3 regions of the Crystallibacter crystallopoietes genome follow, and region 3 is predicted to be linked to each of the others. Evidence: riboswitches for the same ligand, from Rfam matches in the RefSeq annotation. Region 3 holds a riboswitch; each other region holds the start of a gene.
What was found. Region 3 has a riboswitch for S-adenosylmethionine ahead of AC20117_RS21825 (aminotransferase class V-fold PLP-dependent enzyme). Riboswitches for the same ligand answer to the same signal wherever they lie in the genome.
Positions count from the first base shown of each region.

Region 1: another riboswitch for S-adenosylmethionine. It lies ahead of sfnG (dimethylsulfone monooxygenase SfnG); the one in region 3 lies ahead of AC20117_RS21825 (aminotransferase class V-fold PLP-dependent enzyme).
Region 2: another riboswitch for S-adenosylmethionine. It lies ahead of AC20117_RS02935 (DUF1737 domain-containing protein); the one in region 3 lies ahead of AC20117_RS21825 (aminotransferase class V-fold PLP-dependent enzyme).

Region 1 covers NZ_CP018863.1:1,752,560-1,756,890, reverse strand. Annotated here, with positions in the region: gene acs (acetate--CoA ligase) at 1-960, shown strand, start outside; gene AC20117_RS08365 (hypothetical protein) at 1,224-2,057, opposite strand; SAM riboswitch class I at 2,215-2,309, shown strand; gene sfnG (dimethylsulfone monooxygenase SfnG) at 2,429-3,613, shown strand; gene AC20117_RS08355 (O-acetylhomoserine aminocarboxypropyltransferase/cysteine synthase family protein) at 3,613-4,331, shown strand, end outside.
Region 2 covers NZ_CP018863.1:610,829-615,159, reverse strand. Annotated here, with positions in the region: gene AC20117_RS02950 (energy-coupling factor transporter transmembrane component T family protein) at 1-581, shown strand, start outside; gene AC20117_RS02945 (O-succinylhomoserine sulfhydrylase) at 714-1,958, opposite strand; gene AC20117_RS02940 (rhodanese-like domain-containing protein) at 1,962-2,327, opposite strand; gene AC20117_RS02935 (DUF1737 domain-containing protein) at 2,324-2,545, opposite strand; SAM riboswitch class IV at 2,556-2,670, opposite strand; gene AC20117_RS02930 (aminodeoxychorismate lyase) at 2,803-3,675, opposite strand; gene cls (cardiolipin synthase) at 3,831-4,331, shown strand, end outside.
Region 3 covers NZ_CP018863.1:4,743,453-4,747,783, reverse strand. Annotated here, with positions in the region: gene AC20117_RS21830 (class I SAM-dependent methyltransferase) at 1-452, opposite strand, end outside; gene AC20117_RS21825 (aminotransferase class V-fold PLP-dependent enzyme) at 605-1,984, opposite strand; SAM riboswitch class IV at 2,026-2,138, opposite strand; gene hisN (histidinol-phosphatase) at 2,253-3,140, opposite strand; gene rsgA (ribosome small subunit-dependent GTPase A) at 3,209-4,312, opposite strand; gene aroA (3-phosphoshikimate 1-carboxyvinyltransferase) at 4,314-4,331, opposite strand, start outside.

The sequences.
Region 1 (4,331 bases), 1.8 Mb from region 3:
GGCGTGACCAGCTACTACACGGCGCCCACGCTGGTGCGCTCCCTGATGGGCTGGTTCCCGGACGGCATCCCCGCCGACTACGACCTCAGCTCCATCCGCCTGTGCGGCACGGTGGGCGAGGCCGTGAACCCCGAGGCCTGGCGCTGGCTGCGCACCCAGGTCGGCCGCGACTCGCTGACCGGAGATCCGGCCTCGGGCGTTCCCATGGTGGACACCTGGTGGCAGTCCGAAACCGGCGCGACCATCCTCTCCCCGCGCCAGACGGACGCGTCCTTCAAGCCGGGGTGCGCCACCCGCGCGCTGCCCGGCGTGGCCACCGACATTGTCGACGACGCCGGTAAGCGCGTAGGCGCGAACGTGCAGGGCAACATCGTGGTCACCAAGACGGGCCCCTCGATGGCGCGAACCGTGTGGGGCAATCCCGAGCGCTACTTCACCTCCTACTGGGAGAAGTACGCGGACCAGGGCTGGTTCCTGGCCGGCGACGGCGCGCGGTTCGACGACGACGGCGACACCTGGATCCTCGGCCGCACCGATGACGTGATCAACATTTCCGGCCACCGTTTGTCCACCATCGAGATCGAGTCCGCCTTGGTCTCGCACCCGGCGGTGGTGGAGGCCGGCGTGTGCCCCACGTTTGACGCGAAGACCGGCCACGCGGCCACCGCGTTCGTGGTGCCGGCGGACAAGTCGCTGATCGCTGCATCCACGGCCGCCGAGCCGACGGCTGAGCAGGCTGCGGCCGCTGCCGAGTTGCGCGCGCATGTTGCGACCCAGATCGGGCCGATCGCCAAGCCGCGCGAGATCGTGTTTGTCCCGGACGTGCCCAAGACCCGGTCCGGCAAGATCATGCGGCGCCTGCTGACCCAGCTGTTCGAGGGCAGCACGTTGGGCGACACCACGAGCCTGCAGAATGAGCCCTGCATCGCGGACATCAAGGAGATCTGCGAGGCGCGGTAGCCCGGCCCGGGGGCCGGCACCGCAGCCGGACCCCTCGGCCCTGCCCTGCCCCCGCTGCCATGCCCCCGCCCTGCGCTGCCCTGTACCGGCCCCACGCCCCGCTGTCCTGCCCGCGCCCTGCTGCCCTTCCCGCGCCCTGCTCGAGCCCATGTTTTGAAGGGGGCATCTGCATCATGCCCAGTCACAGCGTCGGCAGGTTCCAGAACATGGACCGTTAGGCCTGAACTTGGGCTCGAGCATCCATCGATCGCGCATAACTCGCCTCAGGCCACTCGACGAACTGCCGTTTTTACCTCTGCCACGACTTTCTCCGGCGTAAATACCAGGTCCTCGTACAGATAGCGCAAAGTAGGATAGCCGCTCAGGACGCCGGCGTTGTTCCGCTTCCGGTCGTTTCGAAAGGATGCCCGGTCCCAGTGAAAGTCGAAGCCGTCCAACTCGACGATGAGGCATCGCTCGACAATCATGTCAACGCGTCCAAGCCCTCGGATCCGCACCTGCGTTTCTACATGAAGTCCTGCCGTACGGAACAGATCCCGGGCAATGACTTCAAGCGGTGAATCGGCATCGTCCCCGATGCCCTTGACCACTGCCCGGCGGACACCGTTCCGTTTACCCGGTAAGAGTTCCAACAGCTGTTCCCGGGTTACTGCTTGCCGGCGCACTGCCGACTCCGCAATCACCAGTGCTTCCAGCCGGGGACGGCAACGAATGGCGTGGAGGACGCAGTCAAGGACTGCGACGTAATTGCCCGGGCCTCGCTCGCCCAACAACTGGCCACGGTGTTTGACGAAGGGGCCGGGGTGCCGGCCGTTGTGTGTCCACACATGCACTTGGCTCGGATTCTTAATGGTCCACAAGCCGAGCTCCTTGGCGGCTGAGACACAGGTGAGCAACCCGCCCGGCATCAGCGCAGACCGTAGAACCGGGTCGGCATTTGGCGTTCCGACGAGGCCCCTCCTCAGCGCAACAATGTCCCCCTGGGCGATGGCTGCCCTGATGCGGTAAGACCCGAAGCCTGCCTTGACCAAGTCCGCGACCTGGAGCGTACCCCCGTACCGTGCCACATACTCTGCGATGGGATCCAAGTTCTGCATAGTCAAGAGGATGTCCAAACATGCAGTTCCACGGCCAGAGCCTCTTCGAAGCTGTGGAAAACATTGTTGATATCCAGCACACTCGGCAAACTCCCGGGAGAACGCAATGCGGCTAAATATTCTTGGCCGCCGCCCGTAACAGTTGCGAGAATAGTCGGGACCATCCCGAGCGGCCGAGAGATCTGGCTCTTTGACGCCGCAGCAACCATCCGGACTCCACCGGAGAGGTGCTACCGCCAGAAGCGATGGAGAGAGCGCAAGCAATCTTTGATCCGGATGGCGCAAGGCTGTCCGGCCTGGCGCCCGACGGATCGTCATTGCCCGGGATTCCCGCACATCGCGCCGCGGCGCAGACTTTGAAGGAATTCGCCATGAGCACCAACACCTCGGTCAGCCAGGTAGCTGATCTCGAAACCCCGCTGAAATTCGCCTACTGGGTCCCGAACGTTTCCGGCGGCCTGGTGGTCTCCACCATTGAACAGCGCACCAGCTGGGACTTCGACTACAACAAGAAGCTGGCCCGGATCGCCGAGAACTCCGGCTTCGAATATGCCCTGACGCAGACCCGCTACGCCGCCAGCTACGGCGCGGACAAGCAGCACGAGGCCACCAGCTTCTCGCTGGCCCTGCTCGGCGCCACCGAAAAGCTCAAGGTTATCTCCGCCGTCCACCCGGGCATGTGGCATCCCGGCGTGCTGGCCAAGTTCATCATTACGGCGGACCACATTTCCGGCGGCCGCGCGGCCGTCAACGTTGTGTCCGGCTGGCTCAAGGACGAGTTCGTGAACTTCGGACTGGAGTGGCTCGAGCATGACGAGCGCTACGTCCGCACCGAGGAGTTCATCCGGGTGCTGCGCGGCCTGTGGACCGAGCAGGAGTACTCGCAGTCCGGCAAGTACTACAACATCAACAACTTCACCCTGAACCCGGCGCCGCTGGACGTCCCGGGCCGGGCGCACCCGGAGATCTTCTTCGGCGGCAACTCCACCGCCGCCCAGGCCGCCGCCGGCCGCACCGCCGACTGGTACTTCTCCAACGGCAAGGACCTGGCGGGCTTCGAGGACAACATCTCCGGCGTCACGGCCGCCGCAGCCGCCGTCGGCCGCACCCCGAAGTTCGGCCTGAACGGCTTCGTCATCGCCCGCGACACCGAAGCCGAGGCGAAGGACACGCTGCGCGAGATCGTGGCCAAGGCGCACCGCCCCGCCGTCGAAGGTTTCCGCGCCGCGGTCCAGGAAGCCGGCGCCTCCACCAAGGACGGCAAGGGCATGTGGGCCGATTCGAGCTACGAGGACCTGGTCCAGTACAACGATGGCTTCAAGACAGGACTTATAGGTACGCCGGAGCAGATTGCCCAACGTATCGTGGACTTCAAGAAGATCGGCGTGAACCTGATGCTGACCTGCTACCTGCATTTCCAGGAAGAGGTCGAGGCCTTTGGCCGCAACGTCCTGCCGATCGTCCGCGAACTCGAGGCAGACCTGGCCCGCAAGAACGGTACTGAGCTGAACACGGACCTGCTGCCCGAAACCAACTTTGAAGGAGCCACGCTTTAATGGCTGAACGCACATTCGGCTTCCGCACCCGTGCCCTGCATGCGGGTGGAACTCCCGACGCCGAGCACGGTGCCCGCGCCGTACCGATCTACCAGTCCACGTCCTTCGTCTTCAAGGACACCGACGACGCCGCCAACCTCTTCGCGCTGCAGAAGTACGGCAACATCTACTCGCGGATCGGCAACCCCACGGTGGCCGCGTTCGAGGAGCGGATCGCCTCGCTCGAAGGCGGCATCGGCGCCGTCGCCACGTCCTCCGGCATGGCGGCGGAATTCATCACCTTCGCCGCGCTGACCGGAGCCGGGGACCACATTGTGGCCTCTTCCAAGCTCTACGGCGGGACGATCACGCAGCTCGATGTCACCCTGCGCCGCTTCGGTGTAGAGACCACGTTCATCGACAGCAATGATCCGGCCGATTTCGCCGCAGCAGTGCAGGAGAACACGAAGGCCGTCTACACGGAGATCGTCGCCAACCCGTCCGGCGACATTGCCGATCTCGAGGGCCTGGCCACGGTAGCGCACGACGCCGGGATCCCCCTGATCGTCGACGCCACCTTGAGCACGCCGTACCTGATCCGTCCGATCGAGCACGGCGCGGACATCGTCATCCACTCGGCCACCAAGTTCCTGGGCGGCCACGGCACTACGCTGGGCGGCGTCGTTGTCGAAAGCGGTCTTTTCAACTGGGGCAACGGCAAGTTCCCGCAGATGACGGA
Region 2 (4,331 bases), 630 kb from region 3:
TGGCGGCCGCGGTTGGCGCCTACGGCACGGCGCTGCTGGCGGAGAAAACCGGCGCGGTGGTCTTCGAAGCGGGCCCGCTGCTGTTCACCGAGGATTCCATCAACTCCGGCGTCGCCATCGGGCTGCGGTCCCTGGCGGTGGCACTGCCCGGAATCTTCCTGCTGCTGACCACTGACCCCACCGATCTGGCCGATGCGCTGGCGCAGAAGCTGAAGCTGCCGCACCGGTTTGTGCTCGGGGCCCTGGCCGGCCTCCGGCTGGTGGGTCTGCTGGTCGAGGAATGGCGGACCCTGGGTCTGGCCCGCCGTGCCCGCGGAGTCGGCGCCGAGAACAAGCCGCTGGCCAAATTCGCCGCGTTCCTTGGCCAGGCGTTCGGGCTGATCGTGCAGGCGATCCGGCGCGCCACCCGCCTGGCGGTGGCAATGGAGGCCCGCGGTTTCGGCGGGGCACAACGCACCTGGGCGCGGGAATCGACGTTCAGCAGGGTGGATATCTGGGTCTTCCTGGGCGGTGCCCTGGTCTCGGCGGCAGCCGTTGCCGCCGCCGTCTCCGCCGGGACCTGGAACTTCATCCTCGGCTGACCCCGGCTCCTTCGCGATCCACTGGTCAGCTGCGGCCCTTTTCAGATTTGGGAAGGGCCGCAGCTGCCTCCTCGATTACGGCTGCGCGCAAAAGGCGCGTGCCTTCGTCAACGCCCTGGATCTACGGGCCGGCTACGGTTTGGAGAGCGCCCGGTCCAGGTCCTTGAGCAGGTCCCCGGTGGCTTCCAGACCCACGGACAGCCGGACGAAGCCGTCGCCAAGCCCGATCGCGGCCCGTCCGTCCGGTCCCATCGCGCGGTGCGTGGTGGTGGCCGGATGGGTGATCAGGGACTTGGCGTCGCCGAGGTTGTTCGAAATGTCCACCGTGGTCAGCGAGTTGAGCAGCCGGAACGCGGCGGCCTTGGCGTCCGCGCCGCTGGCGGCATCCGGCTCAAGCTCAAACGTGACCACGGTTCCGCCGCCGCTCATCTGGCGGCGCGCCAATTCGTACTGCGGATGCGATTCGAGGAACGGGTAGACCACCCGCCGCACCGCCGGCTGGGTTTGCAGCCAGCGGGCGATCTCCAGGGCGGATGCCGTCGAATAGTTCACGCGCAGGGACATCGTCTCCAGCCCCTTGAGCAGTGTCCAGGCGTTGAACGGGCTCAGCGCGGGACCGGTGTGGCGCATCAGCTGCTTGACCGGGCCGTTGATGAAATCCGCACGCCCCAGCACGGCACCGCCCAGCACACGGCCCTGCCCGTCCATGTGTTTGGTACCCGAATAAACAACGACGTCGGCCCCCAGTTCCGTTGCCTGCTGCAGCAGCGGGGTGGCGAAGACATTGTCCACCACCACCTGCGCCCCGGCGGCGTGCGCCAGTTCGACGACCGCCCGGATGTCCACCAGCTCCTGCAGCGGGTTGGACGGCGACTCGAAGAACACCGCGGCGGCCGGGGTGGCGAGGGCCTGCTCCCACTGGGCCAGGTCATGGCCGTCCACAAAGACCGTTTCCACGCCCCAGCGCGGCAGGATCTCGTTGAGAATGACAAAGCAGGAACCGAACAGGCTCCGGGCTGCAACGACCCGGTCACCGGTGGCGAGCAGGGCGCCCAAGGCCGTGAAAACCGCACTCATGCCGCTGGCGGTGGCGAAGCAGGCCTCGGCTCCCTCGAGCAGCCGGAGCCGTTCCTGGAAGGCAGCGACCGTGGGGTTGCCGTAGCGGGAATAGACGAAGCGTTCCACCTCGCCGTTGAAGGAGGCTTCGGCTGCCTCGGCGGAATCGAAAACGTAGCCGGAGGTCAGGAACAAGGCTTCGGAGGTTTCCTGGAAGCCCGTGCGGTCAAGGCCGCCGCGGACTGCCCGCGTCTGCGGGTCCCAGCCGGCGAGCAGCTCCGCCGGGTCCGGCCCAGGGCCGGAAGGCTCCGCGGGCACCATCGGCTAGCCCCGCTTCCAGGGCAGATCGCTCTGCTGCCAGCCGCCGGCGGCTTCGAAGCCACCCAGCACGTTGTACGCGGTATGACCGGCGGCGGTGGCGCTGATGGCGGCATCGATGGAGCGCCGCCCCGAACGGCAGATCAACAGCAGCTCCTTGCCGCGCAGCGACTGCAGCCCGTTGAGGAAGCCGGCATTGCGGCTGCCGTCAATCCGGTTCCACTCGATGAAGCGCGCGGGAGCGCCGTCGTCGTTCGTCACGGGCACGCCCACCTGCTGCCATTCGGTCTCGGTACGGACGTCCACGAGGACGGCACCGCCGCGCAGCTTCTCCACGGCTTCTTGAACGGTGAGGTCTCCGGCGTAGCTCATGCGCTGTGTCCCTTCAGCACCACGGCCTGGGCGGCGATGACGCGTTCGCCGTCGAAGGCAATCGAGGGGTTGCCGTAGAGTTCGTAGCCCTCCGCCAGCGCGGCGCTGACCCGCGCGCAGAAGGACCTGTCGTCCGGCCCGGTCAGCAACCGGTAGGGCAGGGGGCTGCCCGCTGCATTGCCAACGGGGGACTGGACGGGTTGTTCCAACGGGGGCATGGGGCACTCCTGATCACGCTTGCAAATGAACCAAATGAACACTGCCGAGTAGTCACCTGAGGCACCCCGCCGTGAAGAGGGTTGCCGGCCAGCACAGTCAGGGCTTGACGCTGGACCTCGTTACTCTGCTCAAGAAAGTAGCACGGGGCCGTCCCCGGCACCCAAGCCGGGGCGTCGGCGTCGTCATCATTGGTAACCGTTACGTAGGTTTACGACGGCGGAAGGCCGCAGCCCTGGCCGCCGTGGGAAGCGCTGGGCTACTCGCGGCTGCCCTTGGCCAGCAGCGCCGTCAGTTCCTCCGTCATCTCGTGTGACACCGGGATGGCCCGGCCGTCGATCGACTTGACCGGTGCCAGCAGCCGGATGCTGGAGACCAGCCACACCGCATCGGCTGCCAGCAGGTGGTGCGGCTCCAGCGGCCCGTAGCCCAGCTGCCAGCCGGCATCCGCGGCCGCGTTGAACAGGGCGCCCTGGGACGTGCCGGGCAGGATGCCGTTTTCGAGCAGCGGCGTGGTGAGCGTCCGGACGCCGTCGCGCACGGTCGCCATCAGCACCGTGGAGGTGGGGCCCTCCAGCACCAGTCCGTCGGTGGAGGTGAAGATGACATCGTCCGCCCCGTTGGCCTTGGCGTAGCGCAGTGCGGCCATGTTCACGGCGTAGGAAAGGGTCTTGGCGCCCAGCAGCAGCCACGGCGCGCGCTCGGCGATGTTGCTGTCGTAGCCGCGGTCCAGCAGCAGCACATCGAGGCCTTCCTGCCGCTGGTCCCTGCCGAGGGAACCGGGCAGCGAGGCCTGCACCCACGCGGTGGGACGCTCCGCGCCCTCCACGCCGCGCGTGACCAGCAGCTTGAGCACCAGCTCTTCAGCCGGGGCATGTTCGGCGACGGCGGTGGCGATGGCCCGCTCCCAGGCATCGGACGGCGGAATGTCCAGGTCCATGATGCGCGCCGAGGACGCCAGCCGGTCCAGATGCGCCTGCACCTTGCGGGGAACACCGTCCACGGCCAGGAGCGATTCGAAAATGCCGTCGCCACGGGTGGCGCCCAGATCGGTCGCCATCAGCTGCGGCTTCGTGGCATCGGCGATGCGCCCGTTCTCCAGGGCAGGGTCGAGAAACACCAAAACTGTCATGGGATCAGCATAGATTGCCGCGCGGGCACATTAGGCTGTACAAGGACAGCGCCGTGGACCGGCGGGAAAGGGAGGAGTTCGCTGCCGTGTTGTGGTCGCTTGCGGGTCTGGGCACGTTCCCGGACTGGGTTGTCGTGGTGGCTTCGATACTGGACATGGGAATCCGGATCGCGGCGCTGGGGATTGTGCCGGGCAACCGCCGCCCCACCACCGCCATGGCTTGGCTGCTCGCCATCTTCTTCATTCCGCTGGTCGGCATTGCGCTGTTCTTCATGTTCGGCAGTTTCCGGCTTTCGGACCGCCGGATCGCCAAACAGACCGAGATCAACCGCAAAGTCTGGGCAGCCACCCAGGACATGGAAGAACCGCGCAGCGAACGCGAAGCACCCGCCTGGGTCCATTCGGCCGCCGAACTGAACCGCTCGCTCGGCTCTTTCCCGATGGTGGACAACAACCACGTGGAGCTTTATCCGGACTACGAGGGTTCCATCGCCGCGATGGCCGCCGCCGTCCGCAAGGCGGAGGAATTCGTCAACATCCAGTTCTACATCATGGCCAAGGACGAGGTCACCGAGGAGCTCTTTGTGGCCCTGCAGGAGGCCGCGGCCCGCGGTGTCCGGGTCCGTCTGCTCTTCGACCACCTCGGCACCATGCGG
Region 3 (4,331 bases):
GGAATGGAGACATCGAGCTGGTTCCAGATCAAGCCCAGCGTTCCTCCGGGCCTCAGGATCCGGGCAGCCTCCGCGCTCGCCGCCGCCTGATCCACCCAGTGCCAGGCCTGTGCCACGGTCACCAGATCGACGGCGTCATTGTCGATGCCGGTATGTTCGGCCGTCCCCAGTACGATCCGGGCTGCGGGGTAGTTGATTGCCAGTTGCTCCAGCATGTCGGCCGACGGATCCACGGCGGTCACCCGCAGCCCGCGGGCCAGCAGCGCCGCCGTATATTTTCCGGTACCGGCGCCTACATCCGCGGCGTCCCGTGCCGACGGCGGCACCAGCCAATCGACGGCGTCATCGGGGTAGCCGGGACGGACCCGGTCATAATGCGCGCCACCCTGCTGGAAGCTGCTGCCGAACTCCCGGCGCCGTTCGTCGTCCATCCGGGGTCCGCCGCGAACCACTGCCACACTCCTCGTGCACCCTCTGCCCTCTGGCTGGGGCCTCTCCTTGACCTGTCATTGACGCCGCCAGCCGCCCGTGCCCACTGCACAGGCGGCTTCGCAAACGACGGGTCAATTAGATCATGCTCCATCCGGCGTGCAGGGATACGTTCCTAGCCCAAGGAGCACGGCGCCGCCCCGGCGGTTCCCGGCGTCGCCGGTGCCCACTCGGGGAAGGCCCGTGTTTCCACCGCTGGCACCCAGCGTCCGCTCTCGACGACATAGTCGTGGCGCAGGCCGTCGCGGACCAGCGCTGCCACTCCGTCCGCGAGCCGGGCCGCGTCTTCCAAGCGGGACCCCAGCCCGAAGCTGGCACGCAGCGCACCGGACGGCAGCCCGAGGCGGTTGAGCAAGGGATGGGCGCAGAACTTGCCGTCCCGCACGCCGACGCCGTGTTCTGCCGAGAGATACGCGGCGACGAGGCCCGCGTCGTATCCAGCCACCGAGAAATTAACGACGCCGATGGCATCCAGCGGGGTGGCCTCGCCGCTGAAAATCCGGTGCACGGTGACCGAGTCCACCGCCTCCAGCCGCTCGATGAGATACCCACGCAGCACGGACTCATGCTGCTGCCACGCTTCCTCATCCAGTTGCGCGATGTGCTCGGCGGCCCGGGCCAGGGTGGCCGCACCGAGCACATTGGGCGAGCCAGCCTCATGCCGGGCCGGCCCCGTAGTCCAGACCACGCCGTCCAGCCGGACCTGTTTCACCGCGCCGCCGCCAGCCAGATGCGGTGTGCCGGAATCGAGCCAGTCGGCCCGCCCGATGATCGCTCCCGCGCCGAACGGGGCATAGAGCTTGTGCCCGGAGAGGACTACGTAGTCAATGTTGTCCCGGGCAATGTCGAGGCGCCGGTGCGGGGCGAGCTGGGCCGCATCCACCACTACCCGGGCCCCATACCGGTGGGCAAGCCGCGCGGTTTCGGCGATCGGGAATATCTCGCCGGTAACGTTCGACGCGCCGGTGATGGCAACGAGAGCCACCTGGCCACCGGCCAACTCGGCCTCGATGGCTTCGAGGGTGGCGGCAATACTTGGCCGGGCCACCACGCTGCGGTGCGGTACCGCCTGCCAGGGCAGCAGGTTGGCGTGGTGTTCGATGTCCAGGTACAGCACTTCGCCGCCGGCCGGAATGCAGCCGGCCAGCAGGTTCAGGGAGTCGGTGGTGTTGCGGGTGAAGATGACAAGGTCATCGGTCCGCCCGCCGACAAAAGAACGCAGGACGTTGCGTGAATGCTCGTAGACGGAGGTGGAGACCTGGGATGCGTAGCCGGCACCGCGGTGGACGCTCGCGTAGTAGGGGAGCAGCTGCTCCAGATAGGCGGTGACGGAAGCCAGCGCGGGTGCCGACGCGGCGTAGTCCAGATTGGCATAGCGTATGGCGCCGCCGTCCAGCAGGGGAGCGGCGAGTTCTGCCCCGGTAACTTCCTGGAACGGTTGTTCCGCAGCCAGCAGTTCGGGGGACAGGGCGGAGTCGATAACGGTGGTGCTCATATGACCTCATCTGGTGAGGGACCCGTGCCAATGGCAGAGCGGATCCGCGCTTGCCGAACCAGTCAGGAACGGCCAGGTCGTCACCCGGGGCACCCCGCCGCGTGAGGAGGGTTGCCGGCCAGCTAACCGGGGTTTAGCGCTGGCACTCGTGACCTGCCATCGAGATTATTGTCCGGCCGGAGGGGCCGCATCTTTGTTACGGGAACGAAAAGGCGGCCATCCCCGGAATGGGGACGGCCGCCGTCGTAATTCGTCACAAAAGACAGCGTCAGCGCAGGCCGTCCGCCTCCATGGAGGCCTCCGGAGCGGTTTCCGGCAGGGACCCGTCCTCCGGGTGTGCGGCCGGACGCTGGCCGCGCAACTGCGGATTGAGCCGGTAGAGGACCTCGTCGTGCAGCGTGCCGTTCGTGGCCAACGCGTTGCCGCCGAAGGGTCCGTCCTCGCCCTCGAGCGAACTGAACCGTCCGCCGGCCTCGGTCACGATCGGCACGAGGGCCGCCATGTCATAGAGGTTGAGTTCGGGTTCGCAGGCAATGTCGACGGCGCCCTCGGCCACCATGCAGTAGGACCAGAAGTCCCCGTAGGCACGGGTGCGCCAGACGGATTCGGTGAGGCCGAGGAACTCCGGGAAGTTGCCGCGTTCCTGCCAGCCGGTGAGGCTGGAATAGGAGAGGGACGCGTCCTCGAGCCGGTTGACATCGGATACCCGGAGCCGGGTGGCCGCGGACAGCGAACGTCCCATGTAGGCACCGGTTCCGGTCGCGGCCCACCAGCGCTTGCCCAGAGCCGGCGCGCTGACCAGGCCGACCACGGGACGGTCTTCGTCTACCAGCGCGATCAAGGTGGCCCAGACCGGCACCCCGCGGACGAAGTTCTTCGTGCCGTCGATGGGATCGATGATCCAGCGGCGGGAGCCGTGGCCGCTGCTGCCGTATTCCTCGCCGAGGACCGCGTCGCGCGGCCGGGCCCGGGAGAGTTGGCCGCGGATGGCCTCTTCAGCGGCGCGGTCCGCATCCGTGACAGGGGTGAGATCCGGCTTGGTCTCGATTTTCAGGTCCAGCGCCTTGAAGCGGGCCATGGTCTGCGAATCCACGGAATCGGCCATCACATGGGCCAGGCGCAGATCGTCGTTATAGCTTTGAACGTCACGGGTCATAGGCTTCAACTTATCCTTATTTGGCGGCCGGATGCGGGATGTGAAGTCCCTGACCGACGACGGCGGTGCTACTGGAACCCGAGTTCCTTCGCCTGGGCGCGTTCTTCCGTTCCCAGCAAACGGCGCAGCGAGGCCAGCCGTGCCGGGCCGGATTCGCCGGCCTGCCCGGAGGCCACCCAGGCGTCCACGCCGCAGTTGACGGCATGGTCGTCGTGCTTGCAGCCCCGCTCGCAGTCCGCCGTCCCGGGCTCCAAATCGGGAAAAGCGGAAATGATCCGGTCCGGGTCCACGTGGGCCAGTCCAAAAGAACGGATGCCGGGCGTGTCGATGATCCAGCTGCCAGCCGGAGCGTCGGCCAGCTTCAGGGCCAGCGCCGAGGAGGAGGTATGCCGGCCCCGCCCGGTCACCGCGTTGACTCCCCCCGTGGCGCGCTCCGCCCCCGTGAGGGCATTGACCATGGTGGACTTGCCCACGCCCGAATGGCCGAGCATGACGCTGACCATCCCATCCAGATAGCCACGGAGCGCCGCTACGGCGTCACGGTCGAGACGGGCAGACAGCCCGTCGGCGGACCGTGCATCCACCCCGGAGCCCTCCGTGCCGGCCGTCCGGCTGACGATCACGGGCAGGTCCAGGTGCCGGTAGTTGGAGAGCAGTTCTTCGGGATCCTTGACGTCCGCTTTGGTGACGCACAGCAGCGGGCTGATACCGGCGTCGTACGCCGCTACCAAGGCGCGGTCGATGAAACCGGTGCGCGGCTCGGGGTTTGCGGCGGCCACGACGATGACCAGCTGGTCTGCATTGGCGACGACTACCCGCTCCACGGGATCTGTATCGTCGGCGCTGCGGCGCAACAGCGTCCGGCGTTCCTCAATCCGGACCAGCCGGGCCAACGTATCCGGCTCACCGGTAATGTCACCGACGAGCGCTACGAAGTCGCCGGCCACCACCGGACTGCGACGAAGCTCCCGGGCACGGGCGGCGACAACCACCCGTTCCCGGGCAGTGTCTTCATCGACGACCGCGGTGTAGCGGCCGCGGTCCACGGTGATGATCCGCCCGATGACGGCGTCTTCGTGGGCAGGCCGTTCCTTGGTACGCGGACGCGAGCCGCGCTTGTTGGGACGGATGCGGACATCGGACTCGTCCCACGTACGGTTGCCGCGCACCACCTTAGAGCGCTCCCGCCTC